DNA from 4 places in the Frankia sp. RB5 genome. Region 3 is predicted to be linked to each of the others. Evidence: riboswitches for the same ligand, from Rfam matches in the RefSeq annotation. Region 3 holds a riboswitch; each other region holds the start of a gene.

What was found. Region 3 has a riboswitch for cyclic di-AMP ahead of AC6EXY_RS23750 (peptidoglycan-binding protein). Riboswitches for the same ligand answer to the same signal wherever they lie in the genome.
Region 1: it holds a riboswitch for cyclic di-AMP, as region 3 does, so the genes downstream of both, AC6EXY_RS11200 (transglycosylase family protein) here and AC6EXY_RS23750 (peptidoglycan-binding protein) in region 3, are expected to answer to the same signal.
Region 2: it holds a riboswitch for cyclic di-AMP, as region 3 does, so the genes downstream of both, AC6EXY_RS14530 (C40 family peptidase) here and AC6EXY_RS23750 (peptidoglycan-binding protein) in region 3, are expected to answer to the same signal.
Region 4: it holds a riboswitch for cyclic di-AMP, as region 3 does, so the genes downstream of both, AC6EXY_RS10405 (C40 family peptidase) here and AC6EXY_RS23750 (peptidoglycan-binding protein) in region 3, are expected to answer to the same signal.

Annotation. Positions count from the first base shown of each region.
Region 1 is NZ_JCBATA010000017.1:49,905-56,928, reverse strand. Features, by position in the region: gene AC6EXY_RS11215 (CAP domain-containing protein) at 1-18, opposite strand, end outside; gene AC6EXY_RS11210 (DedA family protein) at 325-948, opposite strand; gene fbaA (class II fructose-bisphosphate aldolase) at 1,295-2,332, shown strand; cyclic di-AMP (ydaO/yuaA leader) riboswitch at 3,436-3,650, shown strand; gene AC6EXY_RS11200 (transglycosylase family protein) at 3,658-4,338, shown strand; gene AC6EXY_RS11195 (transglycosylase family protein) at 5,019-5,744, shown strand; gene AC6EXY_RS11190 (DUF3151 domain-containing protein) at 5,805-6,245, shown strand; gene AC6EXY_RS11185 (adenylosuccinate synthase) at 6,428-7,024, shown strand, end outside.
Region 2 is NZ_JCBATA010000023.1:57,758-64,781, forward strand. Features, by position in the region: gene AC6EXY_RS14515 (MurT ligase domain-containing protein) at 1-381, shown strand, start outside; gene AC6EXY_RS14520 (type 1 glutamine amidotransferase) at 378-1,178, shown strand; gene AC6EXY_RS14525 (alpha/beta hydrolase family protein) at 1,337-1,990, shown strand; gene AC6EXY_RS14530 (C40 family peptidase) at 2,675-3,775, opposite strand; cyclic di-AMP (ydaO/yuaA leader) riboswitch at 3,781-3,960, opposite strand; gene AC6EXY_RS14535 (hypothetical protein) at 4,451-4,834, opposite strand; gene corA (magnesium/cobalt transporter CorA) at 5,264-6,589, opposite strand; gene AC6EXY_RS14545 (PhzF family phenazine biosynthesis protein) at 6,778-7,024, shown strand, end outside.
Region 3 is NZ_JCBATA010000051.1:49,891-56,914, forward strand. Features, by position in the region: gene AC6EXY_RS23735 (asparagine synthase-related protein) at 1-697, opposite strand, end outside; gene AC6EXY_RS23740 (lasso RiPP family leader peptide-containing protein) at 713-901, opposite strand; gene AC6EXY_RS23745 (AfsR/SARP family transcriptional regulator) at 992-1,972, opposite strand; gene AC6EXY_RS23750 (peptidoglycan-binding protein) at 2,197-2,952, opposite strand; cyclic di-AMP (ydaO/yuaA leader) riboswitch at 3,432-3,583, opposite strand; gene AC6EXY_RS23755 (four-helix bundle copper-binding protein) at 4,004-4,360, opposite strand; gene AC6EXY_RS23760 (amidohydrolase family protein) at 4,645-6,135, opposite strand; gene AC6EXY_RS23765 (hypothetical protein) at 6,303-6,449, opposite strand; gene AC6EXY_RS23770 (DUF309 domain-containing protein) at 6,732-7,024, shown strand, end outside.
Region 4 is NZ_JCBATA010000015.1:119,990-127,013, reverse strand. Features, by position in the region: partial or broken gene AC6EXY_RS10425 (DUF6444 domain-containing protein) at 198-410, shown strand; gene AC6EXY_RS10420 (C40 family peptidase) at 781-1,746, opposite strand; gene AC6EXY_RS10415 (BlaI/MecI/CopY family transcriptional regulator) at 2,164-2,553, shown strand; gene AC6EXY_RS10410 (M56 family metallopeptidase) at 2,550-3,476, shown strand; cyclic di-AMP (ydaO/yuaA leader) riboswitch at 3,709-3,865, shown strand; gene AC6EXY_RS10405 (C40 family peptidase) at 4,009-4,971, shown strand; gene AC6EXY_RS10400 (hypothetical protein) at 5,242-5,409, opposite strand; gene AC6EXY_RS10395 (hypothetical protein) at 5,883-6,311, shown strand; gene AC6EXY_RS10390 (PLP-dependent cysteine synthase family protein) at 6,526-7,024, shown strand, end outside.

The DNA of each region.
Region 1 (7,024 bases), on a different contig from region 3:
GTTACGCGTGAGATACATGGGATCCTTCGCCTGGTCGGCCCCCCCGACCTAAGTGCTGGATCCGACCAGGCTAGTCAGTGGTAGCCCAAAATGGCCAGCCACCATAACGTTCTCGCCTGATGCGATCGTATGATCACGCGGTGCAGGCTACCCGGGGACCCCCCGATCGGGCCGTCCACTCACCGGACCGACGGCGGGAGACACGCGGGGACGACGCCCAGCGGCCCGGCGACCGGGTCACGGCCGACGCCCGGAAGCGCCCCTCTTACCCACCACCGCCCCGCCGGACCGGCCTCGCGCTCACCGGACCGGCCTCGCCCGGGCCTATCCGCCCTCGCCGACGGCCGTCCCGTCAGTACCGGGATCTCCGGCCTCGTGCCGGGAGCGATGGCGGCGCAGCAGCTCACCGCCCACTCCGGCCACGACGGAGACGACCACCACCACCGCGGCGAGCCAGCCGGCGGCGTCACGCAGCCCGGGGATCGCCGACGCCAGGTAGCCCAGCAGGATCAGGCCGGTACCCCAGACCAGCGCACCGGACACGACCGCGGCGAGGAAGCGGTACCACGGCATCGCCACCGCTCCGGCGAGTACCGGGGCGAAGGTACGCGCCCAGGGCACGAAGCGCGCGACGATGAGGGTGACCGAGCCGTACCGCCCGTAGAACTGCTCCGTGCGGGCCAGGGCGGAGGCATGCCGCCGCTCCAGGTAGGGCCGGCCCAGCCGAACCCCGGTGTAGTAGCCCGCCATCGCACCGAGGCTCGCGGCGATGGCGACCCCGACGCACAGGACGTAGATGGAGACGCCGGCGTCACCGTCCGCCGCGACCAGGCCGGCGGCGAACAGGATCGTGTCCCCGGGCAGCCAGAAGCCGACCAGGACCCCGCTCTCGATGAAGATCACCGCGAACAGTACGGCGTAGAGGGTCGTCCCGGACAGGCTGGCCACATCCACCCCTCCAGTGTGCCGGGCGATCCGTCCGTGCGGGGATCACCGCCGCGCCGCGACGCGGTCACGGACCACGCCCCGCCGGAGCCGGGCCGGCCACGACGGGCCATCCCCGGCATGCTCCCCGCGGGCCACCCCGCCGGGTCATGGGTCCGTGACCGGCGGCTCGGCGCGGTGCCGGCAGATTGCCCGGCGACGTCCGCCGCATCCGAGCACCCGAACGACGCCGGCCGTCATACCCTTCGCCCACCAACAGTCCGACGGCGGGCTTCGGCCCGATCGGGTTGTACTGCGCCGCCGTACATGGCTGATCGGCGCCCCGACAGCTTCGACAAGGAGCCCCACGATGCCCATCGCCACGCCAGAGATCTACGCCGAAATGCTCGACCGGGCGAAGTCGGAGTCCTTCGCCTATCCCGCGATCAACGTCACGTCGTCGCAGACCCTGAACGCCGCCCTGCGGGGATTCGCCGAGGCGGGCAGCGACGGCATCGTGCAGGTGTCCACCGGCGGTGCCGAGTACCTGTCCGGTTCCACGGTGAAGAACATGGTGCTCGGTGCCGAGGCGCTGGCCGAGTTCGCCCACCACGTGGCGAAGGCCTACCCGGTCAACATCGCCCTGCACACCGACCACTGCCCGGCCGACAAGCTCGACACCTACATCCGGCCGCTGATCGCCATCTCGAAGGATCGCGTCGCCGCCGGCCGCGACCCGCTGTTCCAGTCGCACATGTGGGACGGCTCCGCGGTGGAGCTCGAGGAGAACCTCAAGATCGCCGAGGAGCTGCTCGCCGACGCGACCGCCGCGCGCATCGTCCTCGAGGTCGAGATCGGTGTCGTCGGCGGCGAGGAGGACGGCGTCGTCGGCGCGATCGACGAGAAGCTCTACACCACGCCCGGTGACATGTGGCGGACGGCCGAGGTCCTCGGCTCCGGGGACAAGGGCCGCTACCTGCTGGCCGCCACGTTCGGCAACGTGCACGGCGTCTACAAGCCGGGCAACGTGAAACTCCGGCCGACGATTCTGCGCGACGGCCAGGAGCACGTCGCCCAGAAGCTCGGCCTGCCGGCCGGGGCGAAGCCGTTCGACCTCGTCTTCCACGGCGGCAGCGGCTCGGACCTCAGCGAGATCCGGGAAACACTGGACTACGGCGTCGTCAAGATGAACGTGGACACCGACACCCAGTACGCATTTACTCGCCCCATCGTGGACCACACCTTCAGGAACTACGACGGTGTTCTCAAGGTGGACGGCGAGGTCGGCGTGAAGAAGGCGTACGACCCGCGCACCTACGGAAAGCTCGCTGAAAAGGGCATGGCGGACCGCGTGGCGCAGGCCTGCGAGGACCTCCGCTCGGCCGGGCGCGCACTCGGCAAGGCCTAGAGGCACCGGAAGACACCGGAAGGCACAGTCCCCGGAAGACACACCACCGGGACGGGAGGCGCGGGCGCGGGAAGACTCCGACGCCACGCGCTCCCTGGCACTCGCCGGACATGAACCATCGGAACCGTCACGACCCGGAGGAGGACCGTCGGCCGCCCGGCCGGCCGTCCCCCGCCGGGAGGCCACCGGGTTCACCGTCCGGACCGATCCGACCGCGTCAGGCCAGGTCGGCCTGACGCGGGACGAGCATTTCGCCGGGCCACCCCCACACGCCGGCCGCCGATGGGCGCACGGACCGCTTCTCGCGTTCCCTGCGCCGATTCGGGGCCCGCCCGGGTTCTCCCGGCGGGACGCCCGTCCCGCACCCGGTCAGCCCACACGTAACGGACATCGGACCCCGTTCGCCACGCCCCGGAACCTGCCGGCGTCCCATATGATGCGCGCCCCTCTCGGTCCCCCAGCCGCACGCCGCGACTGGGGGACCACTGTTTCTCGCCGAGTGGTCCACTCCGGGTCCGATGGCGGTTCACGCTCATGACCAGCACGTTTCCTGCAGATCAACCGTCACGTCCCAGACGTTCCGCCCACAGGACCATCGGACTCCCAAGGAGGGCATCTGGTCCTATCCCCGCACCTCCTGCGCCCGATGCCACTGTGTGCACTCAGCTGGACACAGGGGGTCGCCAAACGACACCAATGTAAGTAGCGACCCGATTTCCGTTGCTTTTCTCACACAGGTAGGCTGAACGGGACGAAGCGACGTAACGGGTCATCTCTCCCAGAAGCCGTCGCGGACCCCAGCAAGCACCAGCACCTCCATGTCACGCATTCAGTGCGCTTCACCACGCTCCGCTTGTCATAACCCATCGGCAAGCAGGGTGATCAGGCGCGTACAAATGCCACTCTCCGCCATGCCGCCAGGTTGATGAGCGGGCGCGCACGCGCGATACCAGCCGCACCATGGCCCCCTCAAGCAGGCGCGCCGACTGTGCTCTTTTTCACGCGCCCTATTCAATGCTTGGCGACTCGCCGGGCGGCGTGGTTATGGTCTTCGCCGTGCCGCTCAACAACGTGCGGCATTCGTCGGGCGGCACGCCGAATCCTGCCCCCGGTCGACGATTTCTCACCCACAGGCGGCAGGAACGGGGGAACCATCTCCGAGCATCGAAAGGATTCGATGCTCTCGGGGTGAAGCCGTGAGCGACGGGCACCGGACCGTGATTCGGTGCGACCACACGTCCCCAGGAAATCCCTGGCATGGCCGGGCAGTTCCCAGCCCGAATCCGACAGCTCACCTCGCAGGCGTGGGGAAGGACCACAAACACATGTCCGACGCACGTACCAGTGGCCGACAATGGAGCGCCGGAACCCGCCTCCGGACGAGGGCCCTCATGGTGGCTCCGGTCCTCGCGGCGGCGGTAGGCGGCTCCATCGTCGTCAGCCAGCCGGCGGAGGCCGCCACCACCTGGGCAGGTTTGCGGCAGTGCGAGTCCGGCGGTGACTACACGACGAACACCGGAAACAGCTACTACGGTGCCTACCAGTTCTCGGCCGGCACCTGGCGCAGCCTGGGCTACTCCGGGCTGCCGCACCAGGCGGCGCCGGCCGTCCAGGACGAGGCCGCGCTGCGCCTCGCCCAGCGCTCCGGCTTCGGGCAGTGGCCGGTCTGCGGCCGTGGCATGGGCGCCGACCAGCTCGCGGGTGGATCGTCCTCGGGCGGCGCGGCGCAGGCCTCCCGCTCGGCGCAGCGCAGCGGGCTCACCGTGGCCCCCGCGGCGGCGACCAGCCCGAACTTCACCCGCAACCTCACCACCGCGCTGGTCCGCCAGAACCGCGCCGACGTGAGCGCCTGGCAGACCCGGATGAGCCAGCTGGGCTATCCGATCGCCGTGGACGGCCACTACGGCCCACGTTCCGCCGCCGCCGCCCGCGCCCTGCAGACCGCCAAGGGTCTTCACGTCGACGGCATCGTCGGCCCGGCGACCTGGCACGCCACCTTCGGCTGAGTCCCACGCCACGCGAGCGCGCCCGTTCGACCGGTCGGCGCGCCGCCGGGCGGCACCCCATCCATCAGGTCCACCCGGCCGCCGACGCGGGGACGCGCGTCCTGGCCCCGGACCGACGTTCCCCACCCGGTGCACCGGGCAGGGGGGCACTTCCGCTCGAACCGACCGGCCCACGCCGCCGCCCGGCGCAGCGCAGCGCCATGTGGAGAAACGGGCCGGTCGGGCCGGCGTCACCTGCCCGACGCCGGCACCCGCGCCACTCCCGCTCCACCCCGTGCCCGCCGGCGCCGCCGGGCACACCCGCGCCGCCCGGCGGGGCGGCACCCCCGGGCCCCGCAGTTTGCGCGTCCCATCTGGTTACTCCGAACCACCCCGGTTTGCGTGCCCTGCGCCGGTATCGCTAGAGTGCCGATCACTCGCCATCCCGGCGAGGCTGCCCGGACGGACGCCGAGTCCTGCCCACCGGCCAGGCGGCTCGCACGAGAACGCACCGCAGAGGGCAGGAGTGGGGGACCCACCATCCGGACGTCCTCGGACGTCCTCGGGGTTAAGTCGGCTCGACCCAGCGTTTTCGATGGGGAGATCGTTATCCCGCCACCGAAGACCCGCGGCCGGTCCGGCCGGGCCATCCCAGCCCGCACCCGACAGCTCACCCCGCAGGCGAACGGGATTGGACTGGCATGCCGTCAGGTCGGCGTGGAGGCAGACACCGGGCTCCGCAGGCTCCTTCGGCCGCGAGCCGCATTCTGCGCACCACCGGTGCGGTGACGGCCATCGTCGGCAGCGGGCTCGCGGTCAGCACGGTCGCCGCGGCCCCCGCCGGGGCCGCCACCGCGGATGACTTCTCGAAGCTCCGACAGTGTGAGTCCGGCGGCAACTACTCCATCAACACCGGCAACGGGTTCTACGGTGCCTACCAGTTCGACTCCCAGACATGGCACGGGCTCGGCTACTCCGGCCTCCCGCACCAGGCAGCGCCGGCCACCCAGGACGCGGCCGCCGCCAAGCTGTACAACTCCCGAGGCTGGTCGCCCTGGCCGTCCTGTTCTCGCAAGATGGGCCTCGTCAACAATGGTCCGGCCTCCGTCGGCTCGGGCGGCGACGTCATCGAGCAGGCCATCACTCCGGCCGAGCCGCCGATGACGCTGGATCGCGCCCGCCAGGAGATGGGCGACAACTCCTACAAGGGCACCGTCCTGTCCGCCCAGTACGGCGACGACGTCCGCCCGGACGCGTTCGTCTGGCAGGCCGCGATGCGCAACAAGGGCTTCGTGCTCACCGTCGACGGCAAGTTCGGCCCGCAGTCGCAGGGCATCGCCGCGCTCTACGGGTACCTGACCCGGGTCGACGACGGCCAGCCCGGCGCCGTGGGCCAGAGCCTCTGGAACGCCAGCGTCCGCTCCTGACGGCACCGCACGGGACGCCCCCGATGCGGCCCGTCACCGCCCATGCGGCAGGATGACCCCATGACGACGTCGTCCGAGCCTGGCCAGGGCCGCAACCTGTTCTCCGGGCCACCCCCGACGCTGCTGCCCTCGGACGCCACGGCCACCGGCGCGCTCGCGGCGGGCGAGGCGCCGGTGAGCGTCGCCGCGGCGGCGCCGGCGCTGAGCGCACCCTGGGCCGCGCTCGCCGAGCAGGCGCTGGAAGCGGACCGTCCCGTCGAGGCCTACGCGTACGCGCGCACGGGCTATCACCGCGGGCTCGACGCGCTGCGCCGGGCCGGCTGGCGGGGCACCGGCCCGATCCCCTGGTCGCACGAGCCGAACCGCGGCTTCCTGCGCGCGCTCGCCGCGCTCGCCCGGGCCGCCGGCGCCATCGGCGAGTCCGAGGAGGCCGACCGCTGCCGTGCCTTCCTGGCCGACAGCGATCCGGCCGCGGCCCGCGAACTCGGCCTCGACGCCTGAGGACGCCTTCGGCGACCCGCGCCACGTGGGCGCGCGAAGGCCGCCGCGCGGCGTGACCGTTGCCGCGGTGAGTGACCGCAACCCGGGCTCAGCGTGAGCAAGGCGGTCCGGCCTGCGGCTGCGTACGCACAAGGATCCGCGCACCGGCCACACCCGGCGGTCATCCCTAGTAACCTCGCCCGGTGCCTGCTCTAGTCCTCATCGGCGCCCAGTGGGGCGACGAGGGAAAAGGAAAGGCGACCGACCTCCTCGGCGGCGCCGTCGACTACGTCGTCCGTTACCAGGGCGGCAACAACGCCGGTCACACGGTGGTCATCGGGGAGGAGCACTACGCGCTGCACCTGATTCCCAGTGGCATCCTGCGCGCCGACTGCGTGCCGGTGATCGGCAACGGCGTCGTCATCGACCCGGGCGTCCTGCTCAGCGAGATGGACGGGCTGGCCGCCCGCGGGATCGACGTGTCCCGGCTGCTGATCAGCGCCAACGCGCATCTGATCATGCCGCACCACCGGGCGCTGGACCGGGTGATCGAGCGTTACCTCGGCAAGTCCCGCATCGGCACCACCGGCCGCGGCATCGGCCCGACCTACGGGGACAAGGTCGCTCGCACCGGCATCCGGGTGCAGGACCTGCTCGACCCGGGCATCTTCCGCAAGAAGCTCGAACTCGTGCTGCGGGAGAAGAACCAGGTCCTGGCGAAGGTCTACAACCGGCGCCGGATCGAGCTCGACGAGGTGTGCGAGGAGTACGCCGGTTACGCCAAGCGCCTCGGCCCGCAC
Region 2 (7,024 bases), on a different contig from region 3:
TACCAGGAGGTCGTCCTCGGCGAGCCGGGCCGGCGGGGTCGGCTGCTGCTGGCGAAGAACCCGGCCGGCTGGGTGGAGATGATGGAGCTGCTCGCCGACGCTCCGCCGCGCCCCGTCGTCATCGACTTCAACTCGCAGACCGCCGACGGCCGCGATCCGTCCTGGATCTGGGATGTTCCGCTCGAACGGCTGCGCGGCCGCCAGGTGCTCGTCACCGGCGAGCGCAAGGAGGACATGAGCGTGCGGCTCGCGTACGCCGAGGTGGCGCACAGCCTGCATCCCAGCGCCGAGGCCGCCGCGCTCGCGGCGAACGAGAAGGTGGTCGACGTGGTCGCCAACTACACCGCGTTCCGTGACCTGCTGGTCCGGTGCTCCCGGTGAGGGGCGTCTCGGCGACCAGGATCGCGCTGATCTACCCCGAGCTGCTCGGCACCTACGGCGACGGCGGCAACGCCATCGTGCTGGCCCGCCGGCTGCGCTGGCGGGGTCTGCCGGCCGAGGTGGTCAACGTTCCCGCGGGCTCCCCGGTGCCCGACGGGTGCGACATCTACCTGCTCGGCGGCGGCGAGGACGCGCCGCAGGTGCTCGCCGCCGACGGCATCCGGCAGAACCGGGCCATCCTGCGCGCGGTCGGCGGCGGCGCGGCCGTCCTGGCCGTCTGCGCCGGCTACCAGGTGATCGGGACCAGCTACCCGTCCGGCGGGCGGATCCACGAGGGCCTCGGCCTCGTCGACATCGAGACCCGCCGCTCGTTCGGCCCGCCCGACGCCGCGCCGCCCCCGCGCGCCGTCGGCGACATCGTCGTCGAGCCGGACCCGCGGCTCGGCCTGCCTACCCTGTTCGGGTACGAGAACCACGGCGGGCGCACCCGGCGGCTGCCCGGCGCGGGCGGCTTTCCGCTCGGCATCGTGCGCCGCGGCGTCGGAGACGGCTCCGCCGCCGGCGGGGGGGAGGCCGGCGGCCGTGCGGACGACCACGGCGGCGCTCCCGGCACCGACGGCATCGTCGACGGCCGGGTGATCGGCACCTACCTGCACGGACCGGTGCTGGCGCAGAACCCGGCCCTCGCCGACCTGCTACTCGGCTTCGTCCACGGCAGTGCGCTGCGGCCGCTGGACGGCCCGCCGGAGACGGTGGCGCTACGCGAGGCCCGCCACCGCGCGCTGGTCACGCCCTGACGCCCTGACGCCCCATGCCCGCCCCTGCGACCCATGCCCTGACGCCGCACGCCCAGATGTCCCACGCCCTCGCCGCCGGCCCACGACGGGCCGGCCAGGGCGTCATCTGATCACGCGTTTGCGGCGTTTCCCGGCGGGCGGTGTGGTTCGGTTGGATCGTGGCATCGAATCCCCTTGCCGGCTGGTGGGGCAAGAACAAGCGAACCGTGTACATCGTCGCGGCGGTCATCGTCGTGCTGTATCTGTTCATCGGCAACAACGGTGGCACCAAGACCAAGCGGGTCACCATGCCGAAGGAGTACGGCTCGGCGGGGCGGGAGCTGCTCGTGCACGCACCAGGCCATCCGAAGAACCCGATCCCGCTCGTGCTGATCCTGCACGACGACAACGCGGCCGCGAAGAACCTTGACCATGACAGCGGCGCGGGCTCCGTGGCGAACAGCGAGGACTTCGCGGTCGCCTATCCGGAGGCGGTCGGTGGACTGTGGCGCATCGACGGGCCGGACAGCCCCGACGCCCAGTACATCCGGGACGTGGTCAGCTTCGTCGCCGACAGGAAGAGCAAGATCGACCTGAACCAGGTGTACATCTGGGGCGTCGGTGAAGGCGCCCGGCTCGCCCAGACGACCGTCTGCGGCGGCGCGAAGCCGGTCTTCGCGGCCGTCGGCGTCGTCGGGCAGTTCACCCAGGAGCCGCAGTCCCCCTGCCCCGCTCGGGCCCCGCAGGAGCGGGTGGCCGAGACGAAGTGGAACAAGAAGGTCAGCGAGGCGCTGTGGAAGGCGTCCGAACCGCACCGCCTGCCCACCGCCTGACGGCCCGCCAGCAGCCCGTCCAGGCCCGCGCCGTACGGATGTGGGCCGGGCGGGCCGAGCGGCTGGCCTGTGACACCTGGGTTCTGTGACCTGGGCGCACCTGTCACACCTGGGCGCACTGTCACACCTGGGCACACCGTGATGACGGAGAACGGGGTCCGTCGATGCCGCCGGGAGGGGGGTAGCGGCATCGACGGACCCGCGGCCGTGGCTCCCGAAGGCCCGCCGGCCTTCCGCTGCGGATGGGGGGGGAATCCGAGGGAAGGCCGGCGGGGTCGGGGGCCTTCCGGCCGGACGGACGTCAGATGGGGGGGAGATCTGACGTCCGTCCGGCCGGAAGGAGACGCGACTTCGGCCGGGGTCAGGCGCAGGCACGGTCAGGCAGGCACGGTCGGGCACGGCGAACTACGGGGACGGCGTGAGGCGCCCCGCGGGACCAGGCGGACCGTGATCAGGCGGGCGGTGTCAGGGCCCGGCCGATGCTCGTCCTGGGCGGTACTCGTCCGGGTCAGCGGCGATGGTGACCCACACGGCGAAGAAGCGACGCCTACATGGAGTGGCGGGCGTCAGAGCGCATGGCGGCGAGCGCCGAGGCGCCGAGCCGGCGGCACGGACTCTGTCTGGTGGTCGCGGCCGGAGGGGGGAGGCCGCGACCCGGGAGTCTGGGACGCCGGGGAACGGCTCCTAGAGGACTCGGCCGACGTAGTAGGAGGTCGTGTAGATCTTCTGGAGCTTCACGACGTCACCGGTGTGCGGCGCGACCCACATCTTGCCGTCGCCGGCGTAGATGCCGACGTGGTAGATGTTGCCGGGCGTGCCGAGGAAGATCAGGTCGCCGGGCTGCTTGTTGTACATCGAGACCCGGGTAGAGGCGGCGAACTGGGCGTCCGTCGTCCGCGGCACCGTCTTGCCGAGCTGCTTGTAGATGTACTGGACGAGGCCGGAGCAGTCGAAGGAGCTGGGCCCCTCGGCGCCGTAGACGTAGGGCTTGCCCGCCTGCAGCGAGGCCAGGTAGACGGCCTTCTCGCCGATGGAGCTGGTCGGCACCGGCACCGAGACGTTGACCTCGGGGGTGTCGACCCGCACGCCGGCGCTCCGCGAGACCGAGGCGGTCGGCTGCGGGGCCACCGTCAGCGTGGCGTCGTTGGACGAGCGGGCGGACTGCAGGGCGTCGGTGCCGTCGAAGATGGCGGTGACGCTCGTCGTGGTGAGCACCCGCGCCGTGTAGGAGGCGTAGCCGCGCGAGTCCGTCTGCAGGTGCTTGAAGGTGGCCCACCCGGTGGGGAGCTTCACCTGGACCTTGACGAGCTGGTTCGCGAGCGGCTCGTTCGTCGCCTGGTTGTACAGCGAGAACCCGACGTTGATCGCCTCGTTGGCGTCAACGGTCTGCTGGGGGGTGGTGCTCCGCAGACCAACCTGGATCTTGCCGGACAGCGGCGGCGCGTCGACGCCGTTCGTCATGCCCAGCGTCGCGCCGGAGGTGCCGCCATGGGCACTCACGGCCGCCGCGGCGATGCTGCCACCCAGGGCGGCGCGCGAACCGATCTGCGCGGCCAGGGTGACCGGAGCCGTGTTCGTCGACTCGTCCGAGGGGGCGGCGGCGTGAACGTCAGTGGCGCAGCCGGCCAGGGCCACCCCGGAGACCGCGACGGTCCCGGTGGTCATCGCGGCGAAGGCGCGAGCGCGGGCCCTGCTACGGGCGACCGGCGCGGTGGACGGGGCGCGGTGACGGCCGCGACCTGCGATCCGCGAATCTTCGTCGAGCTGCACGCTTTGCGCGGACAACGGTGTATTCCTTCCCGTACGCCTGCGAAGTGAGCTGTCGGGTTCGGGCTGGGCTTGCCCGGTCCGAGGGCGTGACCTTCACGCGCCTCGGACTTCACCCCTAGACCGGCGCCGCGGATCGGTGCCAGCCGGTGGAGGTGGGTCCCCCGCTCCTGCCCCATGTGACGACTCGGAGGGGACACCGGGGCCGGGGGCAGGATTCGGCGTTCGGCCCGGTGTTGTCGTGACGTCGGCGTGAGACTAGTCCACTTGGAGGGGGTGGGTAAACACTAGTCCTTCCCAACTACAGCCAGTGTGCGCTGATGTGCCCGCCGCGCGAAGCCCTCTCCCAGTCTGGCTACCGCTGTCCCGGATCGGCCCCCCATCCCGAAAAACCCTTCCTGTCCTGCGGTTCTGGCGGGCATTCGAGGGCCTGGGAGGGATGCGGAGAAGGGGGTGAACGAGAGTGCCACCCCGGTCGTGCGGCTTCGGGTTGAGTCGGTTCGAGAACAGAAAGTAATTGCTTGCCGCGGGCCCGCCGCAGCGTCTCGGGGCGTCCAGGACGCCGCCGGAGGCGGGTTCGGCGAAGGGCGGCCCGGCCCGAGGTCGCCGCGGATCGTGACGGAGGGATCGCCGAAAGGTGACGCGGGCGGGTGGATGGCTGCGGCGGCCCGGCAGGGCGCGGTGGCCCGGGAGTCAGCGCCCCCGCGCGCGCCGGCTGAGGAAGCCGGCGGCGTCGAGCACCTGAAGCTCGACGGCGAGCTCGTGGACCTCGCGGGGCAGCGACCGGTGGTGGCGCAGCGCGGTGACGGCGGCGCGGGCGCGGTCGGCCAGCTCGTCGAGTGCGTGCTGGCGCTGGCGCATGCGGGCCCGCTCCTCCTGGATGGTCCGCACGGTGTCCTCCTGCCAGCGCCGGGTCCGCACGAGGTGCTCGCTGGCGTCCTTGGCCTGCTGCTCGGCGTCCTCCAGCCGGCTCAGGAGCGTGTCGAGGTCCTCAAGGCGGCTCGCGAGCTCGGCGATGAGGTCGCCCCGGTCGGGGAGGGTGGCGGTCTCTCGCCGCTTGGGGTCAGACGAGGGCATGTACTCCCCTGGCGGGTGGGGGGATCGGTGGGGACCACACCGAGCGGCAGGCACGCGTCCCGGCTGCTCCGACACGGTTGGTTACGGTAGCTGACGAAGGTGGCCGGGTGTAACCCATCGTACGGATACGTCATGACTGTCGACTCATGGCAAGAAAGAGCTATGGGTCGGCTACCCGCGCCAGCGATTTTAGGGCTTATAGCACCCAACATGTTGTTTCTATGGACATTTGCCCGATCTCGCGCCACTCACACCCAACGAGCCGACGCGGCGGTGAATGCCGCCGGGCCGGCCGTCTCGCACCCGGTCCGGCGCACTGTCGGCAACCTATCACCGTGTGTGACAGATCGGCCGGTTGCCGCGGGTCGGGTGGGGCTGCCCGCGGCCCGCGACCGGACCCGCGCCGCCCGTGTGGGCGGCGAACACGTCCTACAGCCAGCCGTTGCGCTTGAACGCCCGATAGAGAAACAGGCAGGCCACGGCCATCAGCGTGAGAACGGCCGGATATCCCCAGGTCTGGCGCAGTTCCGGCATGTGCTCGAAGTTCATTCCGTAGATTCCTGCCAGGGCGGTGGGGACGGCGGCGATCGCCACCCAGGCGCTGATCCGGCGCATGTCCTCGTTCTGCGCGATGGTGAGCTGGGTCAGGGTGGCCTGCAGAACCGACGAGAGCAGCTCGTCGAAGTGCGAGATGCGCTCACTGACCTGTTCAAGGTGGTCGGCGACGTCCCGGAAGTACCGCCGCATGGCCACGTCGATCATGCGCGGGCTGTCCGAGGTGAGCGTGCGCAGCGGCCCGGCCAGCGGCTGGACGGCGTGCTTGAGCTCCAGCAGCTCCCGTTTCATCTGGTAGGCGGTTTCCGTGGACGGAGCGCGTTCGCGCCGGAACACTCCGGCCTCGATCTGGTCGATGTCGACCTGGATCTTTTCCACCGTGTCCACGTAGTCGTCCACGATGCTGTCGCAGATCGCGTGCAGCACCGCGGTGGGACCGTGCCGCAGCATCTCCGGGGCGGCCTCCAGCCGGCCCCGCAGCTTCGTCATCTCGCCATGCTGGCCGTGGCGCACCGTCACGACGAAGTCCTCACCGAGAAAGATCATGATCTCTCCGGTGGTGACGACCTCCGAGGTTCCGGTGACCTCCGTGTGGGCGACGTAGGTCGTCGTCTTGAGCACCATGAACAGGTGGTTCTCGTAGTACTCCAGCTTGGGCCGCTGCCCGCCGGTGACCGCGTCCTCCACGGCGAGCAGGTCCAGCCCATACTCCTCGGCGACCGCCACGAGCTGCTCGTAGGTCGGCTCGAACAGGCCGAGCCAGGCGAAGCCGTCGCGCTCCGTCCGGGCCAGGCGCAGCGCGTCGCGGTGGTCGACCTCCGTCGTCACCCGCTGCCCGTGGCTGTAGACGCCGCAGGCCATCACCCGGCCGTCCGGGGTCGCCGGGATCTCGACCCCCCGGGGCCGGCGGCGCTTGCGGCCGACCCGCACCAGCGACACCGCCGGCCGGCTCAGCGCGCCGGCCAGGCGGTGCGCGTTCGCCGAGGCGTGTTCCAGGGCGTCGAGGACGGGATGCTCCTCGCCCCGCCCGGGCCGCGGCGGACTCCCGCCCGGCGGACTCCCGCCCGGCTGGTCCGTGCCGGCCTGGTCCGTGCCGGCCTGGTCCGTGCCGGCCTGGTCCGTGCCGGGCGGGGCCGCGCGGTCACCGGGTGGCTCCGCCCGCGTCGTGTGCGTGTGCGTGTGCGTCGCGTCGTCTCGCACGCTCGCCTCTTTCCCTCGCTCTTTCCCCGCTGCCCGACCGGCCTGACCCGATCTGACCTGACCTGGGCCTAGCCTCATGGTGGCAAGGCGCTGGCCGGCATCGCGAGGTGATCCACGGCTCGCGATGTACCCGGATGCCCGCCGACTGTGCCAGCGTGGGCGGGGAACGCCGGCGACGGGAGGGTGAGATGACCGAGACAGAGGTTCGCAGGCTGCGGGTGTTCACGGACGAGACCGGCGCCGCGGGCAGTCTGCTCGTCGTGGTCCTCGACGCCGGCAAGCGGTTTCCCGAGCCTGATGAGCGGGAGCGGATCGCCCACGGTCTCGGCCTGCCGGCCACGGTGTTCGTGGACGATGCCGAGCAGGCGGAGCTCGCGGTCTACACGCCCGGCGGGGAACTGCCGACCGCCGGCGACGCCCTGGTCGGCGCTGCCT
Region 3 (7,024 bases):
GAGCGGCCACCGCCTCGGCGAGCGCGGCCCGCAGGATCGGCGCGCCCTCGGCCATCGACCGCGCCGCGGCCGGGGCCCGCCACCAGCGCACCGCCTCGGCCCGCTCGTCGCGGCGCACGGCCAGGTAGTGGTCGGGCGGCAGCGCCTCGGCCGACGACCAGGGCATCACCTCGTCCAGCGGGTACGGCGGCGACGGGTCCAGCAGCGACAGGGCCAGCGCGGTCAGGTCCAGCCGGGCGCCGGCGAGCTCGGCGAGCACGTCGGCGCGGTCGGCCGCCACCGACTGGCCGCCGATCCGCACCGAGAAGATCCTTCGGGTGCCGGTCGCGCTGCCCTGGATTCGCCGCTGCCCGTCGATCACGGCCACCAGGTGGTAGTCACCCGCGACCTCGCGCGCGACGTCCAGGTCGTGCACGGTGCGGGCGGCGACCAGCAGGCGCAGCAGATGACTCGGGCTGGCGGTGGCGCACCCGACGAGGGCCAGGCGCGAACGTCCCGCCGCCGCGACGACCATGGCGTCGTCGGGCCAGTCGCCCACCAGCCAGGGCCGGCCGGAGGGATGGCGCAGGACACGCCGCACGCCAGCCGGCACCACCACCGGATCCCGGTCGGCCAGGACGACGAACCAGCAGCTGGGGCGGGGCAGGCGCGCCGATCGCTCGGCCGTGGCATGCCGGGCGGAGATCGCCGTGGTCACCGCGGGCTCGGCCGGTCAGACGATGAATCCGCCGGCGACGAATCCACCATCACCGGGGCCGCCGCCGACAACGCCACCGTAGCCAGGCCCGCCCCAGCCGAACCGACGGTGGAAGTAGTCATGGCCCCAGCCCCAGCGACCGCGGGTCACGTCGGAGAATCGGCCTGCCTGCGCCAGCCGCGGCGGCTCGTACATCGCCATCATGGGTTCGTCCCTCCTCGGGTGGGTCCGTCGGCCGGGGCAGGGGACGACCCGATGCGCGGAGTTGATACCCGGCGTGGGTTCAGCGTGGGTTCACCGGCTGTGCGCGTCCGCGGGTCCGGAGCGGGCTCCGGGACAGTCCGGTTCCGCCTCCAGCACATGCTGGTGGACGCGGCGCAGCGCGACGCCGGGCTCGATGCCGAAGTCCGCCACGAGGCGTCGATGGAGGGTGCGGTACTCGCTGAGCGCCTCGGCCCGGCGGCCGCTGCGCTCCAGCGCGACGAGCAGCTGCGCCCACAGCCGCTCGCGGGTCGGGAACTCGAGGGTGAACGCGCGCAGCACGGGCAGCACCTCGTCGAACTCGCCGAGCGCGAGCCGCGCGTCGATGAGGTCCTCGTGCACCGCCCACCGGGATTCCTCCAGGCGCAGGCTTTCGGTTCCGGCCACCTCGGCGGGCAGCTCGTCGAACGCGTCGCCCCGCCACCAGCCGAGGGCTCGTTCGAACAGGCCCACCGCGCGGCGCGGCGATCCGTCCCGGACCGCGGCGCGGCCTCGCTCGACATCCTGCTCGAACCGGACGAGGTCGATCTCGTCGGGCTGGACGATCAGGCGGTAGTGGCCGGGCCGGCTCTCGATTCGTCCCGGTCCCACCGGCCGGAACAGCACCCCCGAACCAGGGCCGACTGCCGCCACGTGCCGACGGTCCGCGGGGGCGCCGGGCGGTGGGGGCAGCGTGTGGCGCAGCTCCGAGAGGTAGGTCTTGATGTTCCCGAGCGCCGAGCGCGGCGGCGAGTCCTGCCACAGCGCCAGCCGCATCTCCTCGATGGACGTCCAGCGGTCCGCGTGCAGCAGCAGCGTCAGCAGCAGCGCCCTCTTCTTGCGTTGGTCGATGCGCACCTGGTCCCCTGACGGACGCCAGACCTCCAGCGGCCCCAGCACGGCGAACAGCGCGCCGGGCCCGCGCCAGCGGGTGGCGGAGCCGCCCCACGACGAGGGCTCCACGACGGACATGCCGGGAACCCGAGGTCCGCACCGGATGGCCAGATCCGGCACGGTCGCGCGCTCGTCGACCATGATGATCCTTGTCGGTCGGAGATCCTCAGCAGACGGAGAATCTTTCCCGGGCGGACCCCGTACTCGTCTGCCTGCGGGGACCGGCGGCCCAGGTGGGCCGGTGCAGGGAATACCCCGGGCGGCGCGCGGGTAGTCCTGCCATGCGTCGGACACGCGACGGCGCCGCCCATGGGTCGGGAACACCCACGGGCGGCGCCGTGACACGCACCGCCGTCGGCCTGGCGCTAAAGCCCGAGGCTCGCGCTGGTCTGCGGCCCGACCACACCGTCCACCAGCAGCCCATGCTTGAGCTGGTAGTCCCTCACCATGTGGTTCGTCTGGTAGCCGAACTGCCCGTCGACCTGGATCGGGTAACCGAGGTCCGCGAGCTTCTGCTGGATGCGCCGGACGTCGTCGCGATAGCCCAGCCCGCTGACCAGCGACGGGTAGCCGGCGGCCTTCGCGACCGGCGCGGCGACCGGCGCGGCGACCGGCGCGGCTGTGTAGGAGATGGTGCGGATGGCCGCGCCGCCGCCCACCGCGCTCGCGGCCGCCTGACCGCGCGCGGTGAAGCGGGTGTACATGCCGTTGGTCCAGGTGCTCCAGGCGCGGACGCCCTGACTGGAGCAGACCTGCTTGGCCGCCCAGGCGTTGGTGGCCGGGTCGTAGAGGTTGCGTGAGCCCACCCAGCCGGCGTGCGCCCGCATGTTGATCTGCCAGAGGCCGCGGGAGTCCTCGCCCGCGGTGGCGTGCGCGAAGGTGTTCCCACCGGACTCGGCGAGGGCCACGGCCACCCAGGTCGACAGCGGCACCCCGCTGCATCCGGACAGGCCGGCGTTCGCGGCCACCTGGGCGATCGTCACGTCGGACACCGCGCCGGTGGCAGCGCTCGCGGGACCCGCCGTGGCGAGCATGCTGACGCCCGCGCCGAGCACGCCGGCCGCGGCAATGGTGGCGCCCCGGCGCCGCGCCGCGCGCTTACGATGCTTTCCCTTAGCCATTCTTTGACATCTCTTTCGGTGTCGGCAAGCGCAGATACGGGAGTTCAATGGCCGTCGAAGATGCGGCCAAAAATGAGCACGGAAATTTAGGGGCAGCACGGACTAATTAATGTCGGTGAGCCCTGTTCAGGTGCATGAGGAAAGCAGTCGATACCGAGCGGCGCGGTCGGACACGGTCAGGGATCACGCCCCGGCATGAACGGCGATCAGGTCAGGAGGAATGACCAGTTCACCGGGCCACCGCCTCAGCGGCGGCGCGCGGCGACGAGAACGGCACGGCAGGACCTAGGGCAGGCCGCGAAAACCGTGCGAGAACGATGGGACGGCGGCGAGCGATCGGCGACCACCACCCGTCGCCCCGTCAGGACGTGGGCAGCTCCCACCAGGCCCGTCGCGGACCGTAGAAGGCGCCGACCGATCTGGCGACCCGCTTGGCCGGGCCGGCCGGCCGGAGGAGTTCCCGAGGCACAGGCAACGTGGAGTCCTTCCCGTACGCCTGCGAGGTTAGCTGTCGGGTGCGGGCCGGGAAGCCCGGTCGCCTGCGTGCAGACGACTTAACCCCAAGGGCGATCGTGACGGGACCGCCCGGCGGAACCTGGTTCCCCCGCTTCTGCCCCAGCTGTCTCGGAGGGACCCCGGGCCGGGGGCAGAACTCGGCGTCAGCCCGGAGCAACGTGTGCCCGGCAACCGTAGCGAACTACCCTGGGTAGTTACAAGTACTTGTTCCGTGCGAAACCACGGACACACCCATGACGCTGCGTGCATTTCGCTGCAATGTCGCAACTCTCAGACATCACCCGAAGCATCGTGTACGACGCACATCACCGCTCATGTCCGACTCGTGCCCGACCTGGGCGGACCTGGACGTCAACGCGGACCAGATCGGAGTGAGCGGCGGAAGCGATCGCACAGTCACCGCACGCGCCAGGGCGGTCGCGTTCGGCTCGGGCGACGGGTTCGCCCCGGCGTCACGCGCCGGGGCGAACCGCAGGGACCGGGTGCCGGCCTCAGCGCGGCATCCCGGAGGCGCCGGCCTGCTGCCTGACCGGTGTCAGGCCGCCGCGCCGGCCATCGCCGCGCAGCTGTCCAGGCAGGACCGGCAGGCGCGGGCGAGGCGGGCGAGCTGGGCGTCGCGCGGCATCCGCTCGCACATCTCGGCGCAGGCGCCGCACACCCGCACGCACATCGCGCACATGCCCCCGTGGAAGGGCGACATGCGGCACATCATGTCCGCGCAGGTCCGGGTGACCGCCGCGCAGTCCATCATCAGCCGCATGTCGTCGGCGCTCATCATGCTGCCCGGCATGTCCATACAGTAGGAGATGGTCTCCTCACACAATGCCGAGCAGGACATGCACTCCTCGATTGCCCTGCGCATCTTTTCGGTGATGGTTTCGGCGTGCTGCACAGCAAACACCTCCGGTCGGTGGACGGCGTCCTTGACGCCACCTCGAGGCCCCGACGGGCAACGACACCGACCCGACCGGGGCCCCTCCGACAATAGCTCCGACGAACAGACGCGCATCTCGGCCGCCCTCCGGAGCCCGCCGCCCGACTCCTCGAAGACGCCCGAAAACATCACCCTCCGACCTCCCGCAATGCATTCCGGAATCCTGGAGGGAATCACCTCCCGAGTTTCGGGTTCTGGATACCGGCGACAGGTCGGGACTGTTCCCACCGATGGCGTACGGGTCAGGGTGAGGTCCGATGGCTGGTCTGCCCGGCGGCCGGCGTTCGCGCGCCCGCGGCGGGCGCCGCGGACCAGACGGGCGAGCCGGGCGGAACGAGCTCGGCGGGCAGCCGCGGATGTGCCAGCACCGCCCGGCCGCCCACGAAGACGCCGCGCACGGCATCCGGCCTGGTGAACAACTCCAGGTCGGCCGGATCCTCGTCCAGCAGGATCGCGTCGAGGACATAGCCGGTCTCGATGCGTCCGAGCCGGTCGCCGACGCCGCACAGTCGTGCTCCGTTCGCGGTCGCGGCGAGCAGGGCCTCGGGTGGGGTCAGGCCGGCGCGGCGCAGATGGGTGATCTCGGCGAGGTTGCCGCCGTGGCGGCTGTGGTGCCGGGCGTCGCTGCCCAGCGCGATGGACACACCCGCCGCGCGGGCGACGGCGATGGTCTCGGCCAGCGCGGCGGCGGTGGCCTCGGCTCGTTCGACCGCCCAGCCGGGTAGCACGCCGGTGCCGGCGAGCGCGGCGAGGTCGAGGTAGGCGCTCAGGGTGGGCACCAGGGTCACGCCCCGCGCGGCCATCGCCGCGCCGGCCCGCTCCCCCAGGCCGATCCCGTGCTCGATCGACCGGGCGCCCGCGGCGGCCGCCGTCTCCACCGCCCGATCACCGAGCGCGTGCATCATCACCGGCCTGCGGTAGCGGGCCGCCTCGGCGACGGCCTCGGTCAGCTGGGCCCGGGTGAAAGGCAGGTCAGGCGCGGACCCGCCGCGCACCGGCGGTGCCGACAGCACGCCGCCGCTGGCATGGATCAGCACCCAGTCGGCGCCGGCGCGCAGGACCCCACGCACCGCGGTGGGCAGGTCGCCGGCCGCGGTGACGGTGTGCGCCGGGCGCCCCGGGTACTCCGGCCCGAGCACCTCCTGCGCGGATTCCAGGCCGGGGCCGAGGAGCGCGCCGTCGCCGTGGCGCCCGGTCCGACTGAGCGGCACGACGCAGACCGTGAGGCGGGGACCCGGGACGACCCCGGCGAACAGCGCGTCACGCAGGCCGGCGTCGGCACCGCCGGCGTCGCGCAGGCCGGTGACACCGGCGTGCACCGCGGCCCGCAGCGCGCCGGCGCTGGCCAGGTAGCGCCCGGACAGCGGGGTCGTCATCAGCTCGAGTGGATCATAGGTGGACTGGGTCACGTGGGCGTGGCAGTCCACCACGCCCGGCATCAGCCACAGCCCCCGGGCATCGACGTCGACGGCGGACCGGTCGAGCGCCAGCCCCGGCCCGATCGCCTGGATGACGCCGGCGCGCACGGCGACGTCGACGGGCGCGCCGAAGCGGCCCCGGCGGTCGAGGACGTGCGCCTCACGCAGGGTGAAGTCGGCGAGCCCGGCGGTGCGGCGCTCCGGCTGGGCCACCTGGCCGCCGTCGCCGGCGGCCCCCCGGGTGGGCGACGGCGCGGGCGGCACCGGACGGTCGGGGCCGGGCGGTCCACCGGATGGTGCGAGGGGATCGTTCATGGCGGGTGCCGTTCCTGCCGAAGTCGACGACCTTCCCCACGGCCGCGGCATGTCCGCCCCGCGCCGGGCGCGTGCCCGGTCCGGCGGGAGCGGCCCGCGTCGCGCTGGCCGGTGATCCGCGCCGGAGGTCCGGCGCGGCCGAGGAAAGGTCCGGAATGCCGCGGTCGTCAGCGCGGACAGGCCGTCGCGCTGACCCGGCAGGTGTCGATATGCCGACGATGGGTGAGCACGCGGCGCTCGCCGCGCACGCCCGTCCGGCCGGCCCGCGAAGCCGGGCCCGGCGAGTTCTCGCCCGTCCACCCCTCGCGGGACATCGCAGCCTCCCCGGCCTCGACCGGCACCGGGGCGGCCGATGGCCGTCCGCCGCGGTCGGCGTCGTCAGGCCACCACCGTAACCAGCGCCCGGGAGTGACGCAAAGGAACCGCGGGGCCGCCGAATGACACCGTCAGCGATCGACGACACCCGACCACCTGATCGACAGTGCCCGGTCGGTGACCCGATCGCCGATCCCACGGGCAGGCCGGCGCGGGCCGACGCCGGCCAACTGGATCACTGCGCGTGACAGATGCGCCGCCTCCTGGTCACACTAGCGACGATGACCACATCACCACATCCCCGGCGGCCCGAGGCCCGGCCGCGGCCCGGTGCCGAACGCCCCCGCGACGCGCTCGGGCGACCGCTGCCCTTCGGGGCGAAGGGTGTGGTGCCGCTGGACCTGCCCGCCGTGCTGCCGCCGCCGGCCGCGCTCGCCGCCGCCCAGCACCTGCTCGACACCGGTCGGCCGTTCCAGGCGCACGAGGTGCTGGAGGCCGCGTGGAAGTCGGCGGACGCGCGGGACCGCGGGCTGTGGCGCGCGCTGACCCAGCTCGCCGTCGGCATCACCCATCT
Region 4 (7,024 bases), on a different contig from region 3:
TCCATCAGCGGGCCCAGGCGGATTCTGGTCCGTCACGCTGTACGGCGAGGACGTAGCTGTTCAGCTGGGGTCACGGGTTGTGGCTGCCTGTTCGCTGGATCTTGTTCTGTGATCGCTCTGGCGGTTGCGTGACGGTGGGCCATGATCGCTAGTTTTTGGGTGTGGCGTCCAGCGACCGACCGACGTACGACGAGCTCGTGCGCCTGCTCGCGGACCGGGACGCGACGATCGCCTCGCAGGCCGCGCTGATCGCCGAGCAGGCCGAGCAGCTCGCGCGGGCCACCGGGCTGATCGAGCAGCTGGCTGGGCGGGTCGCCGAATTGGAACGCCAGGCGGGCAAGGACAGCTCGACATCGTCGAAGCCACCGTCGTCGGACAGCCCGTACGCGAAAAAGGCACCGAAACGAAGGCGTCGCGATTGAGGGCCGACCGCGTAGGGGTCGCCCAGCTGGGCAGCGACATCCGCACCCAGATCGAAGGATTCACTGGCCCCGTCTGAAGGTGGTCCTCAGCTGAGGCCGCGAGCCCGTAGCGAGGGCGTTCGCGGTAGGCCGACCGATTGGGCCTGTGTGCCCCGATCCGCAAGTGGGACACAGGACTGGCCGGTCAGGGATCGACCTGGCAGTCGAGCTGGATCCTCAGCGGAACAATCTGTGTGCTTCGCAGCCGGGCCTTGCGGTCGGGTAGGCGTAGAGAACGCTGCTGCGTTCCGCAGGGCAGCGCGCCGTGGCTGCCGCGCTCGGGGCGCCGGGCCAGTCACCAGTGGACGGGCGAAGCGTGTCAACTGACCCGGCCGACGTAGTACGTGCTGGAGTAGATGGGTTGCAGGTTGATGGTGCGCCCCGACTGCGGCGCGGCCCACATGTAGCCGTTGCCGGCGTAGATCCCCATATGGGTGATGTTGCCCGGCGTTCCGAAGAAGATCAGGTCTCCGGGCTGCTTGCCGGATTTTGGTATCCGGATCGTGGCCTGGAACTGTTGCTGGGCGGTACGTGGCAGATTCCGGCCGAGCTGCCGGTAGACGTACTGGGCGTAGCCCGAGCAGTCGAAGGCGTAGGGTCCCGCCGCCCCCCAGACGTAGGGTTTTCCCTTTTGCAGCGAGGCGAGGTAGACGGCTTTCGCGCCGATCCCGCTCGCGGGTACTTCGGTCACCACCGATGGTGTGCCCGCGATCGAGGTTGCCCCGCCGGCGTCGGCGGAGGCTGACTGCGGGCTCGAAGCGGTGACGGTGACCGTGGTCGCGTCGGCGAGCGAGGGGCGCAATGCGTCGGAGCCGTCGAACACGGCGGTGAGGGTGGTGGTCGACAGCAGCCGGGCGGAGATGTATGCCTCACCCGCGCCGTTGGTCCGCAGCCGGGCGGTGGTGGTCCACTTCGGGCCGTCGACCACGGCGATCCGCACCGTCTCCCCGGCGAGCGGCGTTCGTCCGTCCGCGGCGACCACGCGCACGGTGAAGATCACGGGTGCGTTCGGGTTGATCGCGGGGTGATCGGGAGTGATGGACAAGGCGGTGAAGCCGGACGCCGGCGTCAGATCCGCGATCGCGCCGGCGAGGGGCGCAGCCTGGAGATGCGGGGCGGGTGGGCGCGAGCCGGTGACCAGGTCAGCCGTGGTGACCGGCATGGTGGGCACGGCCGGAACGTTGTCGGAGGTGGCCAGGGCGAACCCGGTGGACGCGGCGGCGAATCCGCCGGTGGTCATCATCGCGACGGTGGCGGCCCGGCGCTGCGCTGGCGTGAGCCGCATCCCCCGCCGACTGAACCGACCGGCCTGACGCAGAGGGCTGAGTTCCCGTGCAAGTGTGCTGTCCTGCGCTGGATGGCCGCTCCTCGCGGTTCGATCCACTGAAAATCCTTCCTTCGCCCCATCTGGCCCTAGCTACTATGTCATGTAGCAGATCGGGTGAGAATGGGCGGCTCGGGACGAGGCGGTCTCGGGGCGGGTGGCGCATCGAGCGCCCCCCGAGCGCCGGCCGTGAGGTTGTGGGGTCGGTCGATGCCCCTCGCCGAGGCGGTATCGCCAGGTGCCAGAGACTGAGAGCGCATTGGCGCGGCGGTCGTGCAGGCGATGCGGATTGCGCTTTCTGGTGCGGGCTCGGGCGTCGGCGTAGCGGATCGCTGCCGTGCGGGTGGGATGGGACGTGCGGACGGGAGAGGAACGGGCGTGGTGGAACAGCTCGGTGATCTGGAGGCCGAGATCATGGATCGGGTGTGGTCGGCCCGGGAGCCGGTGGCCGTGCGGGACGTCCGGGGGCTGCTCGACCGGCCGCTGGCCTACACGACGGTGATGACCGTGATGGACCGGCTGTACCGCAAGGGCTGGCTGACCCGGGAGCGGTCGGGGAGGTCGTATCTCTATCAGCCGGCGCTGAGCCGCAGCGCGTACACGGCCCGGATGATGAGCGAGGTGCTCTCGGGGGCCGAGGACCGGGGCCTGGCGCTGCTGCACTTCGTCGAGACCATGAACCCGGCGGAGTACGAGACGTTGCGCGGCGCCGTGCAGTGGCACGAGAGCCAGCGGACGCCGGGCAGTGAGAGGACGCCGCCGGCGTGATTTCCACCGGGCTGATCGCCTACGCCCTGCTCGTCACGGTCGGACTCCCGCGCCCGCTGTCCGCGGCCTCGTGGACGTCCCGCGCGCCCCGGCTGGCGATCAGCATGTGGCTCGCCGCGGCGGCATCCGCCGTCGCTACCGTGATCCTCGCGCCGCTCCTGCTGGTCGTGCCCGTTCACGCTCTCGGTGATCTGCTTGTCCTGCTGGTGCAGTGGTGCGACTGGGCGGACCATCAGCTGCCCGTACCCACCTGGACAGTGCCGCAGGCGGTGGGCGCCGCCGGCGTCCTCGGCGTGGCGCTGCGGCTCGGGTACGCCATCGTAGCCGTCACTGTCCTGCAGCGCCGGGTGCGGCGCCGCCACCGCCGCGAGATCCGCCTCGTCGGCCGCTTCCACCCGGCGCTGGACGTCTTCGTCCTCGACCACCCCCAACCCAGCGCGTTCTGCCTGCCGGGAAGGGACGCCACCGTCGTCCTGACCGCGGGAGCGCTGCACGCCCTGCCGCCCGGCGAGCTCCACGCGGTGATCGCCCACGAGCGGACCCATCTGCGCGGCCGGCACCACCTCATCCTGACCGGCGCCGCGATCCTCGACCGCGCGTTCGGGCCCGTCCCCCTCTTCGAGGACATGCCCGGCGAGCTGCGGCGGCTCGTCGAACTCGCCGCCGACGACGGCGCGACCCGCCACTGCCCCCGGCACACCGTCGCCCACGCCGTCCTGCGTCTCGCCGCCCCACCCGTGTCCGCCCTGGGCATGGGAAGCACCGCGGTCCGCCAACGGGTCCTGCGCCTGCTCACCGCGCGGGAGCCGCTTGGCGGCCCCGCCGTCGCGGCGCGGGCGCTGCTGATCGCCGCGCTGCTCCTCACACCACTCGCGGCCGTCACCATGCCCGCCCTGAGCGACCTCGGCTACCACTGCCTCTGAGATCCCGACGGTCTCCGAACCAGGCTCGGTGGGTCGACGCTCCGCGCCCGTCTGGTGGCGAGATGATCCCTCCTGGGGAGAGCGGGCCGGCTGGCCGTCCCGGCACGAGGTGGTCACCCCTCCCGCCCGTCGACCCCGGCCTACTTCTGTCTACTATGCCGTGTAGTGGTAGTTTGTCTCCGCCTAGCAGCATCGGACCGCACGCCGAGTCCTGTCCCCGGTCCGGTGCCCCCTCCACGCGCGGCCGGGACAGGAGCGGGGGAACCACGTTCCTCCGGGCGTCCTGCCTCGGCAGGCGTCCTTGGGGTGAAGCCAGCTGCCTTGATGTGCTGGCCGGGCTCCCCGCCCGAACCCGACAGCTCACCTCGTAGGCGCCCGGGAAAGGGCTCATGTGTATTCGGCCGAGATCTACTCCTCCGAAGACCAACCCGCAGGATCAGGGCGGGGACGACACCGCGCCTCCGCGTCTGCCCGTTCGCTGCTCGCACGGACCTCGGCCCGGGCGACGGTCGCCGCGATCACGACGGGCACCATGGCGATCTCAGGCATCGCCCTGGCCAGTACCCACGGGGACTCCTCTGGTGATCCGGAAACCGGGGAGACGAGGATCGCCGCCGCGGGCGCACTCGGCGCCGCGGTGGGAAGCAGGACCACCATCCCCGCGGCCCCGGCGGCGCTGGTGCCGCGCCAGGCCACTCCGTCCACCACGACCGTACGCGCGTCGGCCACAGTCGCCCCCGTCGTCGCCGACATGACGGTCGGCGCCGAGGAGCCGATCGATGTCGGATTCCGGCTGACTGACGGCACCGGCAGGGCGGTGGCCAACCAGGACATCCTCGTGCAGGCACAGTTCCCGACGGGATGGACGACGTTCAAGATTCTCCGGACAGATGGGCGCGGCTACGCCGGCTATACCGCGAGGGTCCTGACCACCACGTCCGTCAGGGCCCTGTTCACCGGGAACGACTCGTTCGGGGCCGCGACATACGGACCAGCGATCGTCCGGGTTCGCCCCGAACCGCAGCCGGCCGCGGCGTCGACCTCACCAACGCGTACGTCCGGAGGCGCAACGCGAACCTCGGTTGCCCTGCCCCAGCCCGAGCCCGAGCCCGCATCTGCCGGAGCCGTCACCGGGGCGACGAGTATCGGGGAGAAGGCAGTCTATCTGGCGTCGCTGCAGGCCGGTAAACCATACGTGTGGGGTGCGACCGGGCCCAGCAGCTTCGACTGCTCCGGTCTGGTGCAGTACATCTACCGGCAACTTGGCAAGACACTTCCCCGCACCACCGATCAGCAGTACGCAGCGACCACCCGCATCGCCCAGGGATCCGAACAGCCCGGGGATCTTATTTTCTTCGGTGCACCCGGCGGCATTTATCATGAAGGAATCTATGCGGGCGGAGGGAAGATGTGGGTGGCACCGAAGTCCGGCGACGTGGTGAAACTTGAGAAAATCTGGACGTCGTCCTACTCCGTAGGCCGCGTCCACCAGTAACACGGCCGGACGCCGCGTGGAGTTCACCGCCCTGTTTATGATCGTGATCGTCTGACAACTCGCCGGAATGCCGGTCGGTGACGTGAGACGGCCACCGCGTGATCCTCACGAGAAGCTGCACAGCAGCGTGTCGAGGGGGAATCGCGGTGGCCGTGCCACGGCCCACCCGTGCACCGTGACGTGAGGCGCTTCTTCTTCCTCACCGATCGCCGAATCGGGGGCGCTGACGCCGCACACGATCGGCAGACAGGTACTGATCCACCTCCCGCATCATTCGGCGTCGGCGTCGGCGTCGGCGTCGGCGTCGAGGTCGGTAGTCGGCACGGCCGTCGGGTTGGCCTGGTCCGCCTGCGGCTTGCGGGCCACCAGCCGTTTGACGATTCCGCGCTTGCACCGTTCGCGCCGTTCGAGCTGAAAGCCGGCCGCTTCGACCTGCACCAGCGGCCGACTCAGGAGGTGTTCGCCACCGACCCGGACTGTGATCGTTTCGAGGAGGCGCGGCGCGGCCGGACATCCCAGCTGGCACCGGCGGAAGGCCGCTGAGCGAACTCTACTTCAGCCAAGACGACCACTATCCATTCGGCCCGCTCACCATCCTACCGGGCAGGCTGTGCGCGACGGGCGGCCACCCGCAGCAGGTCCGCCGACTCGCGCTGATGGCTGTCCCTTTCCGGTGGCATCGATGGCCTGTCTACCACTTTCAGGAAAAGTAGTTATATTGGTAATCGGCGCCGGTGGCGAAGGTGCACAGGTGCCTACGTTTTCCATGCATTGGACGAGCTCCGGGGAGGCTATCCACGTCTAGACTACCTCTTCTGAGGCGGCGACAACTGTGGCCTTTGCGGTCAGGCCGGGCCCGGTGGCCTGACAGTGCTAGCCGTTCTCTCTCGGTGAGATAGCCTTACGCTGTGATGGCCAGTCGCGACAGGATGCTGGGATGGCGAACCGCCACGGCTCTTGTCCTGCTCGCGGCGCTCGCGAGCATGCTACTCTCGGCGTCGCTGTGCGGGTCTGCGGAGCACTCGGAGCGCGGCTTTGAGGCGCTGGGCGGCGCCAGCCTCGTGAGCGTGGGAGAACACCATCATGCTTCATCCGCGGTGGGCACAGAGAGCCATCATGATGGCGGATTTCATTGCCCCGACCGGATCGCCGATCTGGTTCTCTTGGGCGCCACGGGTTTGATCCCCGCTGTGGGTTCGGTGTTCGCGTTGACTGCAGCCGCCTTCCTGCTGTCCGCCCTGGTCTTGTTCGTTTCAGGCCGTCCCCGCGCCCGACTCCAGACGGTTGCTCCTGACCGCCTCCCGTGCCAGCTGGCACAGCTGTGTGTGCTGCGGACCTGATACTCGCCTCGCTTTGAGTGCGAACGTCTGATCGCCCCTCCGTGCTGTGACCCGCGTGGTCGCCGCCGCCGAAGTTGAGCAGGTGGCCTGCCGACCCCGCGCCGGCTCCTCGTCGCAGCCCTCTGACGGGGGCGCGAAAATGTGGACCGCGACCGACGAATGCGTTCGGTATTCCATCATCTCGCGATGGTCTTACTTGTGAAGGATATCCGCTATGCGGAAAACCGTTGTTGCACGTATCCCCCCGATCCCGGGTCAGTCGCTTGGTACGCCGCCGATGGCGGACTCCCCAGCGAGCGTGGTCGGCGACACGCCAGTTCTTTGGATTCCCGACGTCTGTTTCGGTAGCGCTGGCGGGTTCTGGGCGAATTTGGAGGGCCACAATCCGGGTGGTATTAAGGACCGGCCTGCCCTGCACATGGTGGCTTGTGCCCGAGAACGCGGTGAACTCGCTCCTGGCCGCGCGGTAGTCGAGTCGACCAGCGGCACGCTGGGGCTCGGCTTGGCCCTGGCAGGAATCGTCTACGGCCACCCGATCATCCTGGTGACCGATCCGGGCCTGGAACCGCTCATGCACCGCCTGCTGACCGCCTACGGCACTCGACTAGAGATCGTCGACCGGCCTCATCCGACCGGGGGCTGGCAGCAGGCCCGGCGGGACCGGGTCCAGGCACTGCTCGGCGAGCATTCCGGCGCGTACTGCCCAGACCAGT